4 regions of the Paenibacillus sp. P2(2022) genome follow, and region 3 is predicted to be linked to each of the others. Evidence: predicted binding sites of a transcription regulator. Region 3 holds the regulator's gene; each other region holds the start of a gene.

Region 1 (4,822 bases), 150 kb from region 3:
CTGATTTCAATAACTTGAAACAAAAATTCATGGATATCCGTAAACGGATTTACAAGTACCCACGTCTGGGTCAAAAAGCACAATTTGTGGCTATCCCTACAACTTCGGGTACAGGTTCGGAAGTTACATCGTTTGCAGTTATTACGGACAAAAACCTGGGCAACACGAAGTACCCTCTGGCTGACTATGAGTTGACTCCTGATGTGGCAATTATTGACCCTGTGTTTGTATATTCGCTGCCTAAAACTGCTGTAGCAGATACAGGTATGGACGTTCTGACGCATGCTATCGAGGCTTACGTGTCTGTAATGGCCAATGATTACACAGATGGTCTGGCAATTAAAGCCATTCAACTGGTATTCCAATACCTGGAGCAATCGGCTCTGACTGGTGATAAGCTGGCTCGCGAAAAAATGCATAATGCTTCTACACTTGCAGGTATGGCGTTTGCTAATGCATTCTTGGGTATTAACCATAGTCTTGCACATAAATGGGGCGGACAATACCATACAGCGCATGGCCGCACGAATGCTATCTTGCTGCCGCACGTTATTCGCTACAATGCGAAAAAACCGACAAAATTTGCATCGTTCCCTAAATATTCGCACTTTGTTGCAGATGAGCGCTATGCAGAAATCGCACGCATACTGGGACTGCCTGCACGTACCACTGAAGAAGGGGTTAACAGTTTAATTGACGCGATCCGTAAGTTGAACAAAACACTCGGTATCGAGGAATCGTTCCAACAACTTGGTTTCGATCCAAAAGACTTTGAATCACGTGTAGATTATTTGGCTGACCGCGCTTTTGAGGATCAATGTACAACTGCAAATCCAAAGCTGCCGCTGGTTACTGAATTGGCTGATGTATACCGTAATGCCTTCTACGGACGCTTTGATCAATAATATAATAGTATGAAGAGGCTTGTAACTAAGCATTTTTCTATACAATACCAATGCAGGCTCTCTATATAGAGGGCCTCTTGGTTTGGGAAGGGAGGTGAACGGCAAGGCTAGAGGTATGCGCGTGAAGCTAGGGAAAATAAAGTGACAAAAATCACTCATATTGTGATTTTTGTCACATACTACACTCTATCATTATTCTACAATAAGAGTGTAAGAAAGGTCCCGACACTGAGCGTAAGGCATCGGTGAAAAGGCCGGGCTCAAGAAATAGTTTAAACGTGAAAAAAATCACAAGTCCGGAAGACCAAACAATTTGGAGGGATTTACATGTCGGTGATTGAGAGAGAATTACAAGAGCAACAATCTGGCTGGAGAGGTTTTAAAAAAGGAAAATGGACTAAAGAAGTTAACGTCAACGATTTTATTGAAACAAATATCTCACCTTATGTTGGCAATGAAGAATTTTTGGTTGGTCCTACCGCCAATACAACTGCATTGTGGGAAATTGTATCTGATCTTACTAAAAAAGAGTTGGCAAACGGCGGCGTTCTTGATGTAGACGTAAATACGCCATCCACCATCATTTCACATAAACCAGGCTATTTGGACAAGGACAAAGAACAAGTTGTCGGCGTACAAACAGATGCTCCATTCAAACGTTCTTTGCAGCCGTTTGGTGGAATTCGGATGATGATCGATGCTTGTAAAGCCTATGGTTTTGAAGTGCCACAAAGCATTGTTGACATTTTCACTCATATTCGTAAAACACACAACCAAGGTGTATTTGACGCTTATACAGATGAAATGAGAGCAGCTCGTAAAGCTGGCATCATTACTGGTCTGCCAGATGCATACGGTCGTGGTCGTATAATCGGTGACTATCGTCGCGTAGCTCTGTATGGTGCAGACTTCTTGATCCAAGATAAAAAACTTCAATTGAAAAGCCTTGAAGTTGATTCCATGGAAGAAGACGTAATCCGTCTGCGTGAAGAAATTTCTGAACAAATTCGTGCTTTGAATGAATTGAAACAAATGGCTGCTGAGCACGGTTTTAATATTTCTAAACCAGCTAACAATGCAAAAGAAGCTTTCCAATGGGTATATTTTGGATATCTTGCAGCGATTAAAGAACAAAATGGTGCAGCAATGTCCTTGGGACGTGTATCTTCATTCCTTGATATTTATACTCAACGTGATCTTGAGGAAGGTGCGATGAACGAAGAACAAGCTCAGGAACTGGTCGATCATTTTGTTATGAAACTGCGTATTGTTAAGTTCCTGCGTACACCTGACTACAACGAACTGTTTAGTGGTGACCCAACTTGGGTAACAGAATCCATTGGTGGTATGTCTGTCACTGGAGAAACTCGTGTTACCAAAAACAGCTTCCGCTTCTTGCACACACTGTACAACTTAGGACCTGCTCCAGAACCTAACTTGACTGTACTGTGGTCAGAAAAACTGCCTGAGGGCTTTAAAAAATATTGTGCAAAAGTTTCTATTGAAACTAGCTCCATTCAATATGAAAATGACGATTTGATGCGTCCAATCTACGGCGATGATTATGGTATTGCTTGTTGTGTATCCGCTATGAGAATCGGTAAACAAATGCAATTCTTTGGCGCTCGTGCCAACTTGGCAAAAGCTCTGCTGTATGCCATTAACGGCGGTAAGGATGAAAAATCCGGCGTTCAAGTAGGACCTGAGTTCCCAGCTATTACAAGTGAAGTGCTGGATTACGAAGAAGTGTTAAGCCGTTTCAAACCTATGATGGAATGGCTGGCAAAACTGTACATGAACACTTTGAATGTTATTCACTATATGCATGATAAATATAGCTACGAACGCATTGAAATGGCGTTGCATGACCGTGATATTCTTCGTACCATGGCTTGTGGTATTGCGGGTCTGTCAGTTGCTACCGACTCCTTGAGCGCCATTAAATATGCAAAAGTTAAACCAATTCGCAACGAAAAAGGAATTGCTGTTGACTTTGAAATCGAAGGCGAATATCCTTGCTACGGTAACAATGATGACCGCGTAGATACTATCGCTGTAGAACTGGTAGAAAGCTTCATGAGCATGATCCGCAAACATAAAGCTTATCGTAATGCGGTTCCTACTCAATCTGTACTGACCATTACTTCCAACGTGGTATATGGTAAGAAAACAGGTACAACACCTGATGGACGTAAAGCAGGCGAACCGTTCGCACCAGGTGCAAACCCAATGCATGGTCGTGATAAAAAAGGCGCTCTGGCATCTCTGAGTTCTGTAGCCAAATTGCCTTATGAACACAGCTTAGATGGTATCTCGAATACCTTCTCCATCGTGCCTAAAGCACTGGGTAAAGAAGAAGAAACACGCAAAACAAACCTTGTTTCGATGATGGATGGCTACTTTGGAAGCCACGCACATCATCTGAATGTCAATGTGTTTGCTCGTGAACAACTGTTGGATGCAATGGAACACCCAGAAAACTATCCACAACTTACGATTCGTGTTTCCGGTTATGCCGTTAACTTTATCAAGCTGACTCGTGAGCAACAATTGGATGTTATTAACCGTACTTTCCACGGTACAATGTAAGGTACAATGTAAATAAGTTTTACGTATCAAATAATACACTGACGCACGCATAGCGGATGCGGGAAGGATGATGCAACATGTTGAAAGGTCACATACACTCATTGGAAACCTTCGGGACCGTCGATGGTCCCGGCATCCGCTTCGTGCTCTTTATGCAAGGATGCTTGTTGAAATGTCAATATTGCCATAATCCGGACACTTGGGCCTTGAATGAAGGTAATCCGATGACGTTAGAAGAAGTATTGGCTGAGATTGAACCATATTTAGCCTACTACCGTTCTTCGGGAGGTGGATTAACAGTTTCCGGTGGAGAACCGACATTACAAGCTCATTTTGTAGCAGAGCTGTTCAAAGAAGTGAAACGTCGCTGGAATTTGCACACGACATTGGACAGTAACGGCTTTAATGATGCAGGTCGTATCCATGAACTACTGGACGTAACGGATTTGGTACTACTTGATATTAAGCACATCGATAACGACAAGCATATTAAGCTTACAGGCAAATCCAACGATCGTATGCTAAGTACGGCCCGCTGGTTGTCTGAGCAAGGGCGCAAAATGTGGATTAGACACGTATTTGTACCGGGTATCCATGACGACGAGCAAGATCTACTCAATTTGGGACGGTTCATTGGAACGTTGAACGGAGTCGAGAAATTCGAAATTTTACCTTACCATCAAATGGGTGTTTACAAATGGGAAATGCTCGGCAAGGCGTATCCGTTGGAGGGAGTTCCGTCTCCTACAGATGAAGAAGTTCAACGTGCTTACCGGCTCATTGAAGAGGGTCGTCTGGAGACTGCAGGAACGGATACTGCTTGTCGTCCATCATAATGTAAATGGATTAGAACTACTTTCAGGTCATGAAGCCGCCGTCACATCAGATAGATGGACGGCGGTTTTTTTGTTGTTGAATTTTTGCAATCACAGGAGAAAGTTCCCTTTTTTTCATGATCGTCAAAATTTCCAGAAACTTTTTGACAACTGTCGCGTCTAATAGTATGACTTTTCACGGGAATGATAATAATTTGGGGATAGAAGGAGACAGACAATGAATTTCAAGAAATGGACCATGCTCACCGCCTTGGCGGTAGCTCAGGTGGCTGCAGTAGCCCCTGTAGGAGCAGAAGCAGCATCAACAAGCGTTCAATCCACCGATTCGGTTAGCGCCCAGCAGACGACCAATGTTGCTGATTCCGGCGTTCAGAATAGTATCGGAGATCAAAATGGAACAAGCACACCAGCTAATACGGTAACACCTGATAACACGGGTGTATCCAATGATCCATTGACTGGGCTGCCTACAGATACCACTAACGGATCGAA
Region 2 (4,822 bases), on a different contig from region 3:
TCCAGCCCGCGGTATTGCCAATGAACGGGAGTGATATCCCCCACAGCATAAGACGGAAGAACCAACGATGGGAGCCCTCCAATTTTTGTCGAAAACTCAGATAAGCTCCGTACAGAGCAAGTGCGATCATGGCACATCCTGCCGCAATCATAATGCGGAAGCTCCAGAAGGTCGTACGGACAGGCGGAATATAATCACCCGGACCGTAGGTCTTTTCATACTGTGCTTGAAGCTCCTTCATACCAGGCACAGAGCCGGAAAACTTGCTATACGACAGAAAGCTCAGTGCAAACGGAACCTTAATCTCAAAGGTATTTTCCTGCTTATCAGGATCAATATTGGCAATAATCGTCCAAGGCGCTGGATCGCCACTGTCTCCCCACAGAGCTTCACTGGCTGCCATCTTCATGGGCTGTGTTTTGATCAAATATTGAGCCTGTCCATGACCAAACAAAGGAATAGCAATGGCACAGATTAATGCAACTATAATGCTCAATTTAAAAGAAGGTTTAAAGAAGTCCATATTCTTTTTATGCATCAGCTTCCAAGCACTAATCCCTGCTACGAGGAAAGCTCCAGTTGCAATAGCAGCAAAGATGGTGTGAGGATACTCCCACAAAAGCTGCTCGTTCGTTAACAAAGCAGCAAAATCTTGCATTTCTGCCCGGCCATTTACAACCCCATATCCTACGGGACGTTGCATGAATGAATTAGCAGCCAAAATCCACAAAGCCGAGAGCATCGTACCAATCGCTACTAGCCACATGCAAACTAAATGGACAGTTTTGGATAGTCTTTCCCAGCCGAATACCCATAGGCCGATAAAGGTTGATTCCAGAAAAAATGCAAGCAATGCTTCAATGGCTAGCGGTGTACCAAATACATCACCGACAAAACGGGAAAAGTCCGACCAATTCATTCCGAACTGGAACTCCTGCAAAATTCCGGTAACTACGCCCAGCGCAAAGTTAATCAGCAGAAACGTTCCCCAGAATTGAGCCATTTTTTTGTACAAGTCTTTTTTCTTGATAACATACATAGTCTCCATAATTGCCACCAACAATGACAATCCAATGGAGATTGGCACATAAACAAAATGAAGAATCGTAGTGGTTGCAAACTGCAACCGTGCCAAATCCAATACGTCCATGATGCTGCTCCTCCTCTGTACTTCCCTTAACAATGATTTAATGTTTGTGATCTGAAGTCTTTTATATTTGTGATTGTATTCACATTGTTACATATGAAACCGTCACTTTTTTAGGAAATGACTCACTTAGCTAACTTCCCCATGGTTGCCATAACCGGGCTTCAGATTATCCCCATTATATAGAATAAATTTAAATGAAATAGAATCAAAAATGTGAACATCGTGTCAAAGTTGTGTCATAACGATGACATTTTTATGAAAATGCCCTAAAATCCATATTCAATGTGACATTTTCTATTGATCCGTCTTTTTTCAATATATAAAAAAAGAGCCTCTCTTCATTCGGAGGATATACCTCCGACATCTGCAAGAGAGACTTCATAACGTTAAACCTAGGGAATCGATCAACAGCCATCTGTTCCTCCGTTCTTTTGGACCTGATTACGGTAAGAGGAAGGTGACATTCCAACATACTTTTTAAATTTACTATGAAAATAATCTGCATTCGCATACCCCACACGGCCCGCCACTTGGTGTACCTTAATCCCCTGTGCAAGCAATTCCCTTGCTCCCTCAATCCTTACCTTATCCAGGTAGGCATTAAAGGCCTCGCCTGTATGACTTTTGAACAGTTTGCCCAAATACCCACTATTGTAATTGAACATATCTGCCAGCAACTCCAGTCGCAAATTTTCATCATAATGACCATGTATAAAGTCAATCATTTGCTTCATGATGATCTCCTTGCCACCCGTATCAGTCTGTCCAATCCACTGCAACACATGTTCGAGCGAGTGATCCACCAGCTCGCCCAATGTTGAATAGGCATATACATTGGTAATCAAGTTGGAATGCTCCTCCAGCACGGTCCGGCTGTGTTCCTGTCCAGCTGCATATTTGTTCAGTGCGAGTGTGAATGTCTGAGCGAAGGCCGCCTTGATTGCAGATTCTGTACGATAAATCTGGGGAAATTGGACTTCCATGTCCTTAATGACACGGGTCGCCGCTCTACCATTAGCCATATCCAGCGCGTAGTACAGCTTTTCTGCATAACGCATGGGATCATCTGATGCTCTGTCAGACGCTTCATTCATGTGAGCAGGGACTGTCTCCCATTCATGTAGGTCTCCGGGAAGCATGACTCTTTCTGCCCGGAACAAAAACATACGCTCCAATAATCGTAACGCCTGCTCAAAAGATCTGGGGATATCCCTAAGAATGTCTACCGGAGCCCCGGCAGCCCCATAGATTTCATTTACCCACGGTTTTAGCTCCTGTCGCCATGCAGCCAGCAACTGAGCAGCATCTTTTTCCGTTTTTAACATGGCGGGAAGCAATAGGCCCGTATATATTCCAGCCTCAAACACAATGCCTCTACCCTGTTCACGACACAATTCGGCCAGCCGCTGCTTTGCTGCCAACTGCCGGGCTTGCCGATCCCAGTCAGGTATACGCAAATCCAGCAGAATCACCTGATAGCTACTCCAGTCCAATGCTGGTAATTCAGGCTGTTGTCCGTGTTTTCCACCGCCGTTTTGGTGTTCAGCCTGCTTGGATGCACGATGGCTGGGTTCTACAGCATTACGAGCATGTTCTCCATGAACCGGAAACAGCAATGCTTCGATCCAATCGCGCTCATGCGAAGACGGACTCCCCCACTTTCCATCTCCCTTTTCGTTTTCAATGCTTTGCCGTACTCGCTTTAGCTCCAGCGTCATTTCTTCCTCATCAACGGGCTTCAATAAATAACCATCCACCCCGAATCCCATGGCTTGCCTAGCATAATTAAAGTCTGCATATCCGCTTAAAATGAGAAAGTGATACGGCTCCCCATTCATTTGGCGTATGCTTTGTATAACCTCCAACCCACTCATCCCAGGCATACGAATATCTACAATGACCAGTTCCGGTCGATGCTCTCCGAACTTTTCCAAAGCCTCGCGTCCGTTCTCAGCCGTATCGACGATGCGAAAGCCACAATCTCCCCAGTCAATAATGGAAGACAGTCCTTCACGAATCGCAGGCTCATCATCTACAATCATCGCTTTATACATTCGACGCTTCCTCCCTTGGTATGGAAAAGTATACGGTTGTTCCTACCTGTAATGCGCTTTCAATATGCAGACCATAACGTTCACCATACATCAATGTCAGACGTTGATGAACATTGCGTAGACCAATACTGCTCCCTTCCGGCTCCTCCGCACCCGTGATCCGATCCAACAGACGGGTCAGTTGCTCTTCCTCCATGCCAATTCCATCATCAGCCACTTTAATGTGCAGCTCTCTTTGTTCTATTGTGATATCTACCTTTACGGTAACTGGTTCTTCCTTATTTTCTAGGCCATGAATGACTGCATTTTCCACTAACGGTTGTATGATTAAGGGAGGAATCGACATGTCCTTCGCGCTTTCTTCCAAATTCACTTCATAGACCAAACGATTTCCAAACCTGAACTGCTGAATTTGCAAATAGGATCGCACCATATCCAGCTCCTGTAATACGGTTGTTTTACCACTGCCAATCTCCAGATTCCTGCGCATCAGCCTGCCAAGCAAACGAACCGTCGTTGCTATCTCCGCCTCCCCATTCAGGTGTGCTTTCATTCGAATGGATTCTAACGCGTTAAACAGAAAATGCGGATTAATTTGGCTTGCCATCATTTTTAGCTTGATATCCTTTTGTGCCAATTCAAGCTTATTATTATGTTCACTCGTTTCATAGACCTGGGCCATAAGCTGGCGGATACTACTCACCATGTAGTTGAAACGGCGGGATAAATCACCGATCTCGTCCCTTCCCTCCACACTTGATACCACATGAAAATCACCCGCAGCTACCTGACCCAGCTCATAGCTCAGCCGCTGGAGCCGTTTGGTAATAAGCCAGGAAATGATGGTAATCAGAATCAGCGCCATGATGAGTACCGCTAGTACACATAATGCACCAATCAGGCTGACCCGGTTTGCCCCCTGCACGATATGTTCCGTTGAAAACACCGAAATAATCGTCAATCCGCTCACACTTGAGGTTGGCAGCAGCTCATCCACAATAATGTTCGAGAGCGTTCCGTTAATTTTTGCTTCATATATCCCCTTACCTGCACGCTGGACATCAAAGCCTAAATGTAAATCCGTCAACGTCCGACCTACTGACTGCGGATGGGTAGCTGCGACCACAATTCCGTTACGATCCGCAATCAAGGTTTCAAAGGGCTCCTTGCTCAGCATATGATTCAACTCGGTCTGACTCAGTGCAATCATCAGAACTCCCTTGGAATTGTATTCGGGAAAAGGAATTTGCCGTACTAGGCTGAGGCGATTAACTGGGTTATCCTCCTTATCCTGAATGTAAAACCAGTTAATCGCCGTCCCCTTCAAAGCCTCCTGGAACCACGGCTGCCGCTCAATGTTAGAGTCCACAGGAATAAACTCCAGATTGTTGACCAACGTCGGATTGTAAGAATAGAACCGGATAGTAGCAACCTCTCTATATTGCTGGGTGTACTCATTAAAATCCTTGTATTGATGGTACGCATTCATGAGCTCCACCATGCCGGGATAACGGCGGTTCGCCATCTCCTTTAGCCTTTTATCGAACATTAGCCCATTTGAAATATCTGTTGGCACACGTAATAAATTTGCTGTTTGGCTCTTAATCTTTTCCACATT
Region 3 (4,822 bases):
TCGTAAGATCAAATGGACTACGCAGCGCTCCTAACGCTTCTTGGGTACTCCCAAGCCACCGATCCACACTCTTAACATCGCGCTAGTAATTAGGCAAAGTATACTTTATCCCCGTCGATGCTCCATCTGAGAAACGGTAAAAGGTATAGTTGTGATGGCTTTCATCATCGTAAAACAGTTGCCATACATATTCGCCATTGAACACACTCGGTTGGAGCCTTACAATTTTTGCATTTGGAAGTTGCTGCTGAATTATCGCTGTCATTTTTTGCTCGTCGACTCCGTTTTTCATCAGCTCGGTATGAACACCGCTTGGATCTGCCGCAGGTATGTTAGGTTTCCCCTCCATTTTTTGAAAAGGAACCCATACCATTATATTTTCATTCTGTGCGTTTTTTCCTTGAACTACCCAATATATCTGATCCCACACAGACTTCCATGTCTGAGTCGTGCTAACCAGACCACCTGATTGCTTGGCCTTCATGATAGCGGCATTTTTCTCAGCCACCTGGTCTTGAGTAACATACGAATAATACCAGAAAATGCTGACCAGGATCAGTATTACGGCCAAAATGGCGACCGCTATCCATTTCTTCTTATTTTTCAAACCTGTGCTTCCTCTCTAAGGGGATGTGACACCTAAATTAGCGCGACAGCAGCCCTTCAAAGGCGGCTTGTGCCTCATGTTTGATACGTTCCTCGTCCATCGTCAGGCATTCGCCATTTTTCACAACCTGACGACCGTCTACCCACACATGAGCCACGTCTTTGGCACTTGCAGAGTATACGGCATGAGAAATAAGATCTGTACGCGGCAAGAAATGGGCCTGATCCAGATCTAGCGCGATAAAGTCAGCCTTATTGCCTGCTGCCAGCGCTCCTACCTCTTTTAAACCAATCGACTTTGCACCATACTCTGTTGCCAGACGTAGTGCTTCATTTGCAGGAACTGCCGTTGGGTCGCCAGATACTCCCTTGTGAATGAGTGCCGCCAGACGCATTTCCTCGAACATATCCAGGTTATTATTGCTGGCAGGACCATCTGTTCCGAGTGAAACAGTAACTCCTGCACGCAGCAATTCAGGCACTCTAGCTACACCACTTGCCAGCTTCAAGTTGCTGCCTGGATTATGCGATACCGCCACACCTCGTTCCGCTAACAAAGCTATTTCTTCGTCGTTCAAGTGAACGCCGTGGGCAACAAGTGAAGGACGGGAGAAAAAGCCAAGCTTATCTAAGTGTGCAACTGGACGCAAGCCGTAGTCGCGTACGTTTTGTTCAACTTCGGCGATCGTCTCGGACATGTGCGTATGCAATGGTAAATCGAGATCATGTGCTGCTTGAACAAATTTCTCAATAAACGCAGGCGGGCATGTGTATGGGGCATGAGGAGACATCATTGTTGTGATACGTCCGTCTGCTTTTCCATGCCAGTTACGCGCAAAAGTCACGGCCTCAGCTAGCTTGATCCGCTGTTCTTCTTCTGAACAGAGTCCAATGGCTCCACGCATCAAGCTTGCACGAATGCCCGACTCTTCAGCTACACGAGCCACCTCATCCATATGATCGTACATATCCAGGAAAGTCGTGGTTCCACCTTTCAGCATTTCCAGCACTGACAAAGAAGTTCCCCAGTACACATCCGTAGATGTAAACTTGGCTTCCATAGGCCACATTTTTTCCTGAAGCCACACTTGAAGTGCCAAATCATCTCCATACCCTCGCAGCAGAGACATCGCCGCATGACCATGAGTATTGATCAGACCAGGTAAAAACAATAACCCCTTGCCGTCGATTGCTTCTGTCTCTTCCTCACCCGCAGGCAAAGTCTCGCCAATGTAAGTAATACGGCTATCCTCCACAATCATAAAACCATGGATTACCCCAGCCTCGGGTCCATTCACGGCAAACGAGCCGTTTTTAATCATCCATTTATTCACTGTCATATTGTGCTTCTTCCTTTCCGTCCTCCAGATAATAAGCGAGGCTAAGCAAATCAGTTGTAAAGTCTGTGGCATGTATCCGAATGTTAGCCGGTGCCTTGAGAATGATAGGTGCAAAGTTCAAAATCGCTCCAATTCCACTCTCAATCAGCCTATCAGCTACGTGCTGTGCCTCAAAATCAGGTACAGTAATAATCCCGATTCGTATATTTTTTTCTTTCACAGTCGCTTCCAGTTCATCCATCGGCTGTACGACCAAAGTATTGATTCTGGTCCCAACCTTATCCGGGAACGCATCAAAAACCGCCACAATCTTCATATTGTCTTTTAAATAAGCATTATAGTTCGATAGGGCTTGACCCAGATTACCTGCTCCGACCAATACTACATTAATTTGCTGGTCGATTTTCAGGATATGGCGTATTTTCTCAATTAGATAAGAAACATCGTAACCGATGCCCTTCCGACCAAAATCGCCAAAATAGGCAAGATCTTTACGAATTTGGGCCGGATTCAAATCTAACCTCTGTCCCAGCTCTTGAGAAGAGACCGTAGCCACCTCCCGTTTGTGCAGTGCATTCAGATAACGTAAATATACGGGTAATCTCCGTACGACAGCCTCTGAAATTTTATCTGATTTCATACTTGCTCCCCCTAATTGTAACGGACTTTAAGTGTCCGTCCGTTGTGCCTCTGTCTCCGGGGCGGATTGGAGCCATTCGGCGATGCGGGGCACCATTTGCTCCGATGGCATATGCTCCATTTTTGGTCCCGGTAACGAGTACAAAAAGTGCTTTCCATAATAGGATTCGATCACACGCGTATCGTAAACGATGACGACTCCGTGGTCGCTCGCTGTACGTACCAATCGCCCAAAACCCTGTTTGAAGCGAATAACTGCTTGTGGTACAGACAGCTTCATAAATGGATTCTTCTTCTGCTGCTGGAGCAACTCGCTTTTGGCCTCCAGTAACGGGTGGTTAGGCGGTTGAAACGGCAAGCGAACGATAGCCAGACAAGTCAAAGCTTTCCCTGGAATATCGACGCCTTCCCAGAAGCTACTGGTTCCCAGCAATACAGAAGCTTTCGCTTCCTGAAAACGGCGGGTTAGCTTGCTGCGACTCCCACTGTCCACACCTTGTCCTAACACGGTAATATCGCTGGACGCTAACGCCTCTTTGAGCGGCTCATACACTTGCCGGAGCATCCGATAGGAAGTAAACAGAACGAGCATTCTCCCCCGCGTCGCCTGGGCAGTCGCTCCTAGAGAGCTAACGAGCATCTCTACAAAATGTGCATCTCCTACACTGCCCTTCACACTCGGAAAATCTCGCGGAATGACCAGCAACACCTGATCCCTGTAATTAAAGGGTGATGGGAGCTGTGACGTCATTAATCGTCCTTGATCTGCGGCCTCCTGCAAGCCGAGTTGATCGGTCATGTACTGAAACGATTTATCTACCGATAAAGTAGCAGATGTCAGAATAATACTTCTTTTTTTGTCAAAAAACATTTCTTTCAACTGGCGGCTCACATCGACGGGCACCGCATAAAATTGCAATGATTTACTACGGAATTGTCCACTCGCTTCAAGCCAATATACGGTTGTTTCATCATCGAGTCGTATAAAGAAGCGCAAATTTTCCCTAATCCCCGCCAAATCCTTAAGCAGACCCGTGATATCTGTAATGAGACTATCCGCCGCATAATCGTCATGTTCTTCCTTGACATCCAGCATCAGCTTGTCGCCCTTGCGCAAAATTTCGCTCAATGTTACATAAAGCTGATTTTCCAATGCCGCCGCCTGATCCCACTTTGCAGGCTTGGCTGACGGTTTGAGACGCGAAGAAAATTGCCCCGTTTCACCTGGTGTGGCATCAGTTCGCTCTGGTAACATGCCAAACAGCTTATCGCTTAGTAGGTCCCAAGTTTCCTTAACCTCTAACACAAGTGGGTACAACTGATCAATGACCGAGGCCCATTCCGTCGACTTCTCATGCCCCGACTTTGCCAACTGCTGACGTAACGAAGGCAATTGCCCATTCTTGCTGTCCTTGAACAATCGAGTCAGCGTATGCACGAGTGTGAAATATTTCATATGCATGCCCAGGTGCTTACCAGCTACTTCCTCTAGATGATGTGCCTCATCAATCACCAAGTGTTCATAGCTAGGCAGCAACTGATGACTTGCTTTGACGTCGGTGAACAGCTTGGAGTGATTCGTTATAACCACATCCGCTGTTCCAGCTTCATGACGTGCACGATGATAGTAGCATTTGCGGAACCATGGACAAGAACGACCAAGACAGGACTCGGAATCACTAGCAACCGTTTCCCAAAAATCCCCTCCACGGTTGCTCAGGTTTAGTTCCTCATCATCACCGGTTTCTGTCAGAGTCAGCCAGACAATCATTTGAGCAGCTGTAATCAAGTCTTCCTTTGGTGTCGCGAAGTCTCTTCTGTTTATTTTATGTTCAAACTTACGCAGACACAAATAATGCCCCCGTCCCTTAAAGATGGCAGCCCGGAACGGGAACGGAATCACTTTGGTCAGCATCGGAATATCACGCTCTCGCAATTGCTCCTGCAGATTAATGGTATGCGTGCTTACGGTGACCCTCTGCCCATATTTTACACTGTGATACAGTGACGGAAGCAAATAGCCCAGGGACTTCCCTGTTCCTGTACCCGCCTCAATCAACAAATGCTTATCTTGACTCAGGGCTTGATTTACACCCTCAATCATTTGTATCTGCGCCTCGCGCTCCTCATATTGGCTCAAGGATGAACGCAAATTGTCCCGTACATCATCCATATACTGCTCAAAGGAAACGCCTGACAGTGGATTCGGATCATCTTCTCTGCGTGGAGCAGCCAGT
Region 4 (4,822 bases), 160 kb from region 3:
ATATTTTGAAGGTCATTGCTAACAGCATCCGTTGGGCTTCTCCGACAAGTAATAAAAAACCTATATATGGTAGGAGTGAACCAGTAAGGCCTCTTGGTGGAGTGTTGGTATAGTTACAATTATCACATTATGATAAATTCTATAAAGAACAGATTTACAGGCGGAACCTCTGGGATTCCGCCTTTTTGTATTTAACGAATTAGACATATACCTGCCGCATTGGTTTGTTGTATAATCAGTTTTGGTCATGGCAACTTTATCATCACAGGTAATTAAATTTAAGAAAGTGTTTTCTTTCGGGATAAAGTATGCTAAAATGATATATACTAACAAAAGGAAAGCTTTATCAAACCGAAATGCAAAAGAAGGTGAAAAATTTGGAGAGTCAACCGCAATTTACAAAAATGTGTCCGCGTTTTGAAACCGCCTTTTCATGTCTGGGTAAGCGCTGGAATGGATTGATTATTCAATCCATGATGAGCGGTCCCAAGCGGTTTAAGGATATTTCCAATCTGATTCCCACAATGAGTGACAAAATGTTATCAGAGCGGATGAAGGATCTGGAAAATGAAGGGATTCTTACACGCCATGTATATCCGGAAACTCCTGTCCGCATTGAATATGAGCTAACCACCAAAGGTCGTGCACTTCAGCCGGTTATGGAGCAGATTCAATTTTGGGCTGAGGAATGGATTAGATGATCACCAAACTCATTAAGTGTTTTTCATAGCAAAACAGCCTTTTCCTAGGAAAAAGGCTGTTTTTTTATTTTGTGATAGGTAGTACGGCTTAATAGCTTTTAGCACGGCCTGCTACTGAGAATACTCCGGCTGTTGTACGGCGGGGGACACGGGATTGAATATCCAGTGCGGCTGTACGAAATGTGCCTAAGCACGAGTGGCAAAGTCTTCCTGCATAAATGGGAGAACGGCAAGACTCGCAAGGATAATCAAGCTGACTGTATGTGGAGGGAAATTTGCCTGCTCTTACCCAATCTGTGAGCAAATCCATAGGTGTGCCAGTCACATCACTGAGTTGGCGGGTATGAGTAGAAGGATGCCTCCATAGATAGTTAGAACAGCGGTCAAAGAATATATTTTCTTCTTGAATACAAGTGCTACACAGGTTTCTAAGATTTTGACGGAAAATGGAACCGCATTTTGGGCAATTCGAAGTATGTATCTCCATAGAAACCAGTCCTTTGTATCGGAATATAGTAGTATTTTAAAATTTATTAGTTACATATTACTATGACTTTATACCTATATCAATCTTTATTTAAAGAAATTGCTGATCTTTGAGTATATGCTGGCATCGAGATTGACATTACTCTATTACTTATGTATTATAACTTACATAAAGTTACTTTATGAATAAAATAAACTGTATACGATAAGGAGATTTTAATGATACCATCTTTATTTTTAGCCCACGGATCACCTATGCTTGCTATTGAACAGACGGACTATACTGCATTTTTAGAGCAGTTGGGGAAAAGCATTCATCCTAAGGCGATTGTTATCTTTACAGCTCACTGGGAGACACAAATGTTAACGATTAGTTCAATGGATGACATATACGATACAATTTATGATTTTGGAGGTTTCCCACCGGAACTGTACGAAGTGAAATATCCAGCACATGGTTCTGTTGAACTAGCTAATAAGTTGAAAAAGTTATATGAACAAAACGGCATCGAGGTACAAACTGATCATGTGAGAGGACTGGATCATGGTTCCTGGACATTGTTGCATCGTATGTATCCTGAGGCAGACATTCCGGTAGTTCAGATTTCCGTAAATCCGTACCTCTCGCCCAAAGCACAATTTGCCATTGGTGAAGTGCTGCGTGAGTTGGGAGAACAAGATATTCTGGTCATTGGCAGTGGCGTGACTGTCCATAATCTGCGTATTGTCAAATGGGGAGAAACGAAAACGGAACGTTGGGCAATTGATTTTGATGACTGGATTATCGAAAAAGTGCAAAGCGGAGATATAGAAGCTTTAGATCACTATGAAAGCGAAGCGCCGTATGCTCGTCAGGCTGTACCTAGAGCAGAACACTTTGTACCGTTGTTTATTGCAATGGGTAGTGGCGACCCTGCAAACAAAGCTAAGGTCATCCATAGAAGCTATGAGATGGGAAATTTAAGTTATCTATGTTTGCAGTTTTAAAGTGGGTAGGCAGAAGAAGGTCGAGTTATGTGCTTTGTTACTGTCCCGTCCGTTCTCTAAAAAATGGGGAGTGGAATAAAATTAGGGAGTGTTATAAGCTAATAATGGCTTACAGCACTCCCTTTTACATTAAAAAAATTTATTATATCCGGCAAATCTCACGTGGGCACAATTCACAATGACATACACCTTGCAGCATTTCCAAATCCTTGACAACAATCATACCATTATCGTATTCGACTGCATTTTTCTTACGCAGATCACTGAGCATCCGATTTACACTTTCCCGGGTAGCACCGATCATATTTGATAAGTCAGTATGAGTAATCTTTTTATGAATCAGAATATAGTCGCCGTGAGGCTCACCATAGGTGTTGCATAGTCGGATGAGTGTGGAACATAGAGCGCCAGGCTTGCCGTACATCATCAAATCGCGGAACTTGGTCTGGGTAATGCGGTGATGCGATCCCATCCATTTCATAAAGTCAATCGCAAAATCACAATGCTGACAAATAAGCAACTCCAAATCTGTATGATCGATTACGCCAATATCACTGTCCTCCAGAACTTCAGCAGAAAAGGAATGCTTAGTGCCGAAGAAAGGATCAGCTTGACCAACAAGATCGCCGCTTTGATACATATATAGAATAAGTTCCTTACCCTCATCCGTTGTTTTGGTCACTTTTACGCGTCCGCGCTTAATATAAAACAGCTTATCCGCTGTATCTCCTTCCCAGAACAGATGCGAACTTTCTGGCATAACTCGATCTTTCATCATCACTTGCAGCCGGTTGAAGCTGGCCTCCGAGAAGCAACAGGTGTTGCCGCGGGCTTCCATTACATTTGTAGGGTTTCTCATCGTCCATTTCCCCTTTGTATCCTATGTTATTTTATCTGCAACTTGATCAATTCAAATTCATTATATACCTGTGCAATGCGTTTTTGGGGCAAGATGAGGGGGTAAAAGTGGCAGAATTCCAAACTTTGTGATTTAATTCACTTCATAAAATAAAATTTTAAATAGATTGTGAAAAAAATCACAAAATATCTTAGAAAGCTGTGTTACGATCAGTGCGTGAACAAGAGATAGTACACGAGATAACAGGAGGATGAGGGAAATGGCTGTTAAAAACGAGGTTATCCAAAAAGAACAAAGCGCAGAGCAGTATATTCAAACGCTGATTGACCGGGCGAACCGGGCACAGCAAGCTTTCATGAGTATGAATCAGGAGCAGATTGACGAAATCGTACAAGCTATGGCACTCGCAGGGATGGATAAGCACATGCACCTCGCGAAGTTGGCTGTTGAAGAAACAGGACGCGGTGTGTACGAGGACAAAATCACCAAAAACATGTTTGCAACAGAATATGTCTACCATAGCATCAAAAATGAGAAAACCGTCGGTGTCATTGAAGACAATGACTTTGATAGTTTTCAAAAGATAGCTGAACCAGTCGGTATTATCATGGGGATTACTCCAGTAACAAACCCAACTTCGACTACGATGTTCAAAGCGTTAATTGCCATTAAAACACGTAACCCAATCATTTTCGGCTTCCATCCATCTGCTCAATCGTGTAGTGCGGAAGCAGCCCGCGTCTTGCTTGAAGCAGCTGTTAAACATGGTGCTCCAGCGGATTGTATTCAATGGATTGAAGCACCTTCGATGGATAAAACAAATGTACTGATGAACCACTCTGATGTAGCGTTGATTTTGGCAACTGGCGGATCAGGCATGGTTAAGGCAGCTTATAGCTGTGGTAAACCTGCACTTGGCGTAGGTCCTGGTAACGTACCTTGCTTTATTGAGAAAACAGCCGATATCAAACAGGCCGTGAACGACCTTATCCTTTCTAAATCTTTTGATAACGGTATGATTTGTGCTTCGGAACAAGCTGTAATTATTGAAGAGCCTATCTTCGAGCAAGTGAAGAAATTGATGATTGCTAATGGTTGCTACTTTGTAAATAAAGAAGAGGCAGCTAAGCTCACTCAAGGAGCTATGAATGTAGAAAAATGTGCAGTGAACCCGGCCATTGTCGGCCAGTCTGCTGTAAAAATCGCTGAAATGAGCGGTATTACAGTACCGGCAGGAACCAAAATTTTGGTCGCTGAAATTGAAGGAGTAGGAACCAAATTCCCATTATCTGCGGAAAAATTGAGTCCGGTATTGGCTTGCTACAAAGTAAAAAATGCAGAGCAAGGTATCCAACGTGCTGCTGAAGTCGTAGAGTTCGGCGGTATGGGTCACTCGTCAGCAATCCATTCGCAAGATGAGGATGTTATTGCTCGCTTCGCAGATCGTTTGCAAACAGGACGTATCATTGTAAATGCACCTTCCACACATGGCGCAATCGGTGATATTTACAACACCAACCTTCCTTCGTTGACACTTGGTTGCGGTTCGTACGGTCGTAACTCGACTTCGTCGAACGTATCTGCAGTTAACTTGATTAATGTGAAAAGGGTGGCGAAACGGACGGTGAATATGCAATGGTTCAAAGTACCTTCCAAAATCTATTTTGAAAAAAATTCGACACAGTATCTTGCTAAAATGCCTGATATCACACGTGTAGCCATTATCACTGACCCTATGATGGTGAAACTCGGATATGTGGACCGTGTCATCCATTATTTGCACCAGCGT

What was found. Region 3 encodes Rex, which represses fermentation and respiration genes when NADH is low (regulators of the CRP and FNR family bind a similar motif). Its sites were predicted from a motif close to TTGTGAAATATTTCACAA; they were not measured.
Region 1: a site for Rex is predicted at 1,182-1,199, ahead of pflB (formate C-acetyltransferase). Genes of this name have one in related genera too.
Region 2: a site for Rex is predicted at 1,218-1,235, ahead of MMB75_RS19140 (cytochrome ubiquinol oxidase subunit I). Genes of this name have one in related genera too.
Region 4: a site for Rex is predicted at 3,200-3,217, ahead of adhE (bifunctional acetaldehyde-CoA/alcohol dehydrogenase). Genes of this name have one in related genera too.

What each region holds. Positions count from the first base shown of each region.
Region 1 is NZ_JAKWFI010000001.1:867,146-871,967, forward strand. It holds gene adhE (bifunctional acetaldehyde-CoA/alcohol dehydrogenase) at 1-905, shown strand, start outside; gene pflB (formate C-acetyltransferase) at 1,233-3,494, shown strand; gene pflA (pyruvate formate-lyase-activating protein) at 3,572-4,330, shown strand; gene MMB75_RS03665 (copper amine oxidase N-terminal domain-containing protein) at 4,548-4,822, shown strand, end outside.
Region 2 is NZ_JAKWFI010000006.1:104,102-108,923, forward strand. It holds gene MMB75_RS19140 (cytochrome ubiquinol oxidase subunit I) at 1-1,150, opposite strand, end outside; gene MMB75_RS19145 (response regulator transcription factor) at 1,555-3,204, opposite strand; gene MMB75_RS19150 (cache domain-containing sensor histidine kinase) at 3,197-4,822, opposite strand, start outside.
Region 3 is NZ_JAKWFI010000001.1:1,020,344-1,025,165, reverse strand. It holds gene MMB75_RS04470 (cell wall elongation regulator TseB-like domain-containing protein) at 83-607, opposite strand; gene MMB75_RS04465 (amidohydrolase) at 645-1,946, opposite strand; gene MMB75_RS04460 (redox-sensing transcriptional repressor Rex) at 1,933-2,586, opposite strand; gene dinG (ATP-dependent DNA helicase DinG) at 2,614-4,822, opposite strand, start outside.
Region 4 is NZ_JAKWFI010000001.1:862,146-866,967, forward strand. It holds gene MMB75_RS03630 (ThuA domain-containing protein) at 1-113, shown strand, start outside; gene MMB75_RS03635 (winged helix-turn-helix transcriptional regulator) at 357-701, shown strand; gene MMB75_RS03640 (dioxygenase family protein) at 1,407-2,174, shown strand; gene MMB75_RS03645 (Crp/Fnr family transcriptional regulator) at 2,317-3,033, opposite strand; gene adhE (bifunctional acetaldehyde-CoA/alcohol dehydrogenase) at 3,293-4,822, shown strand, end outside.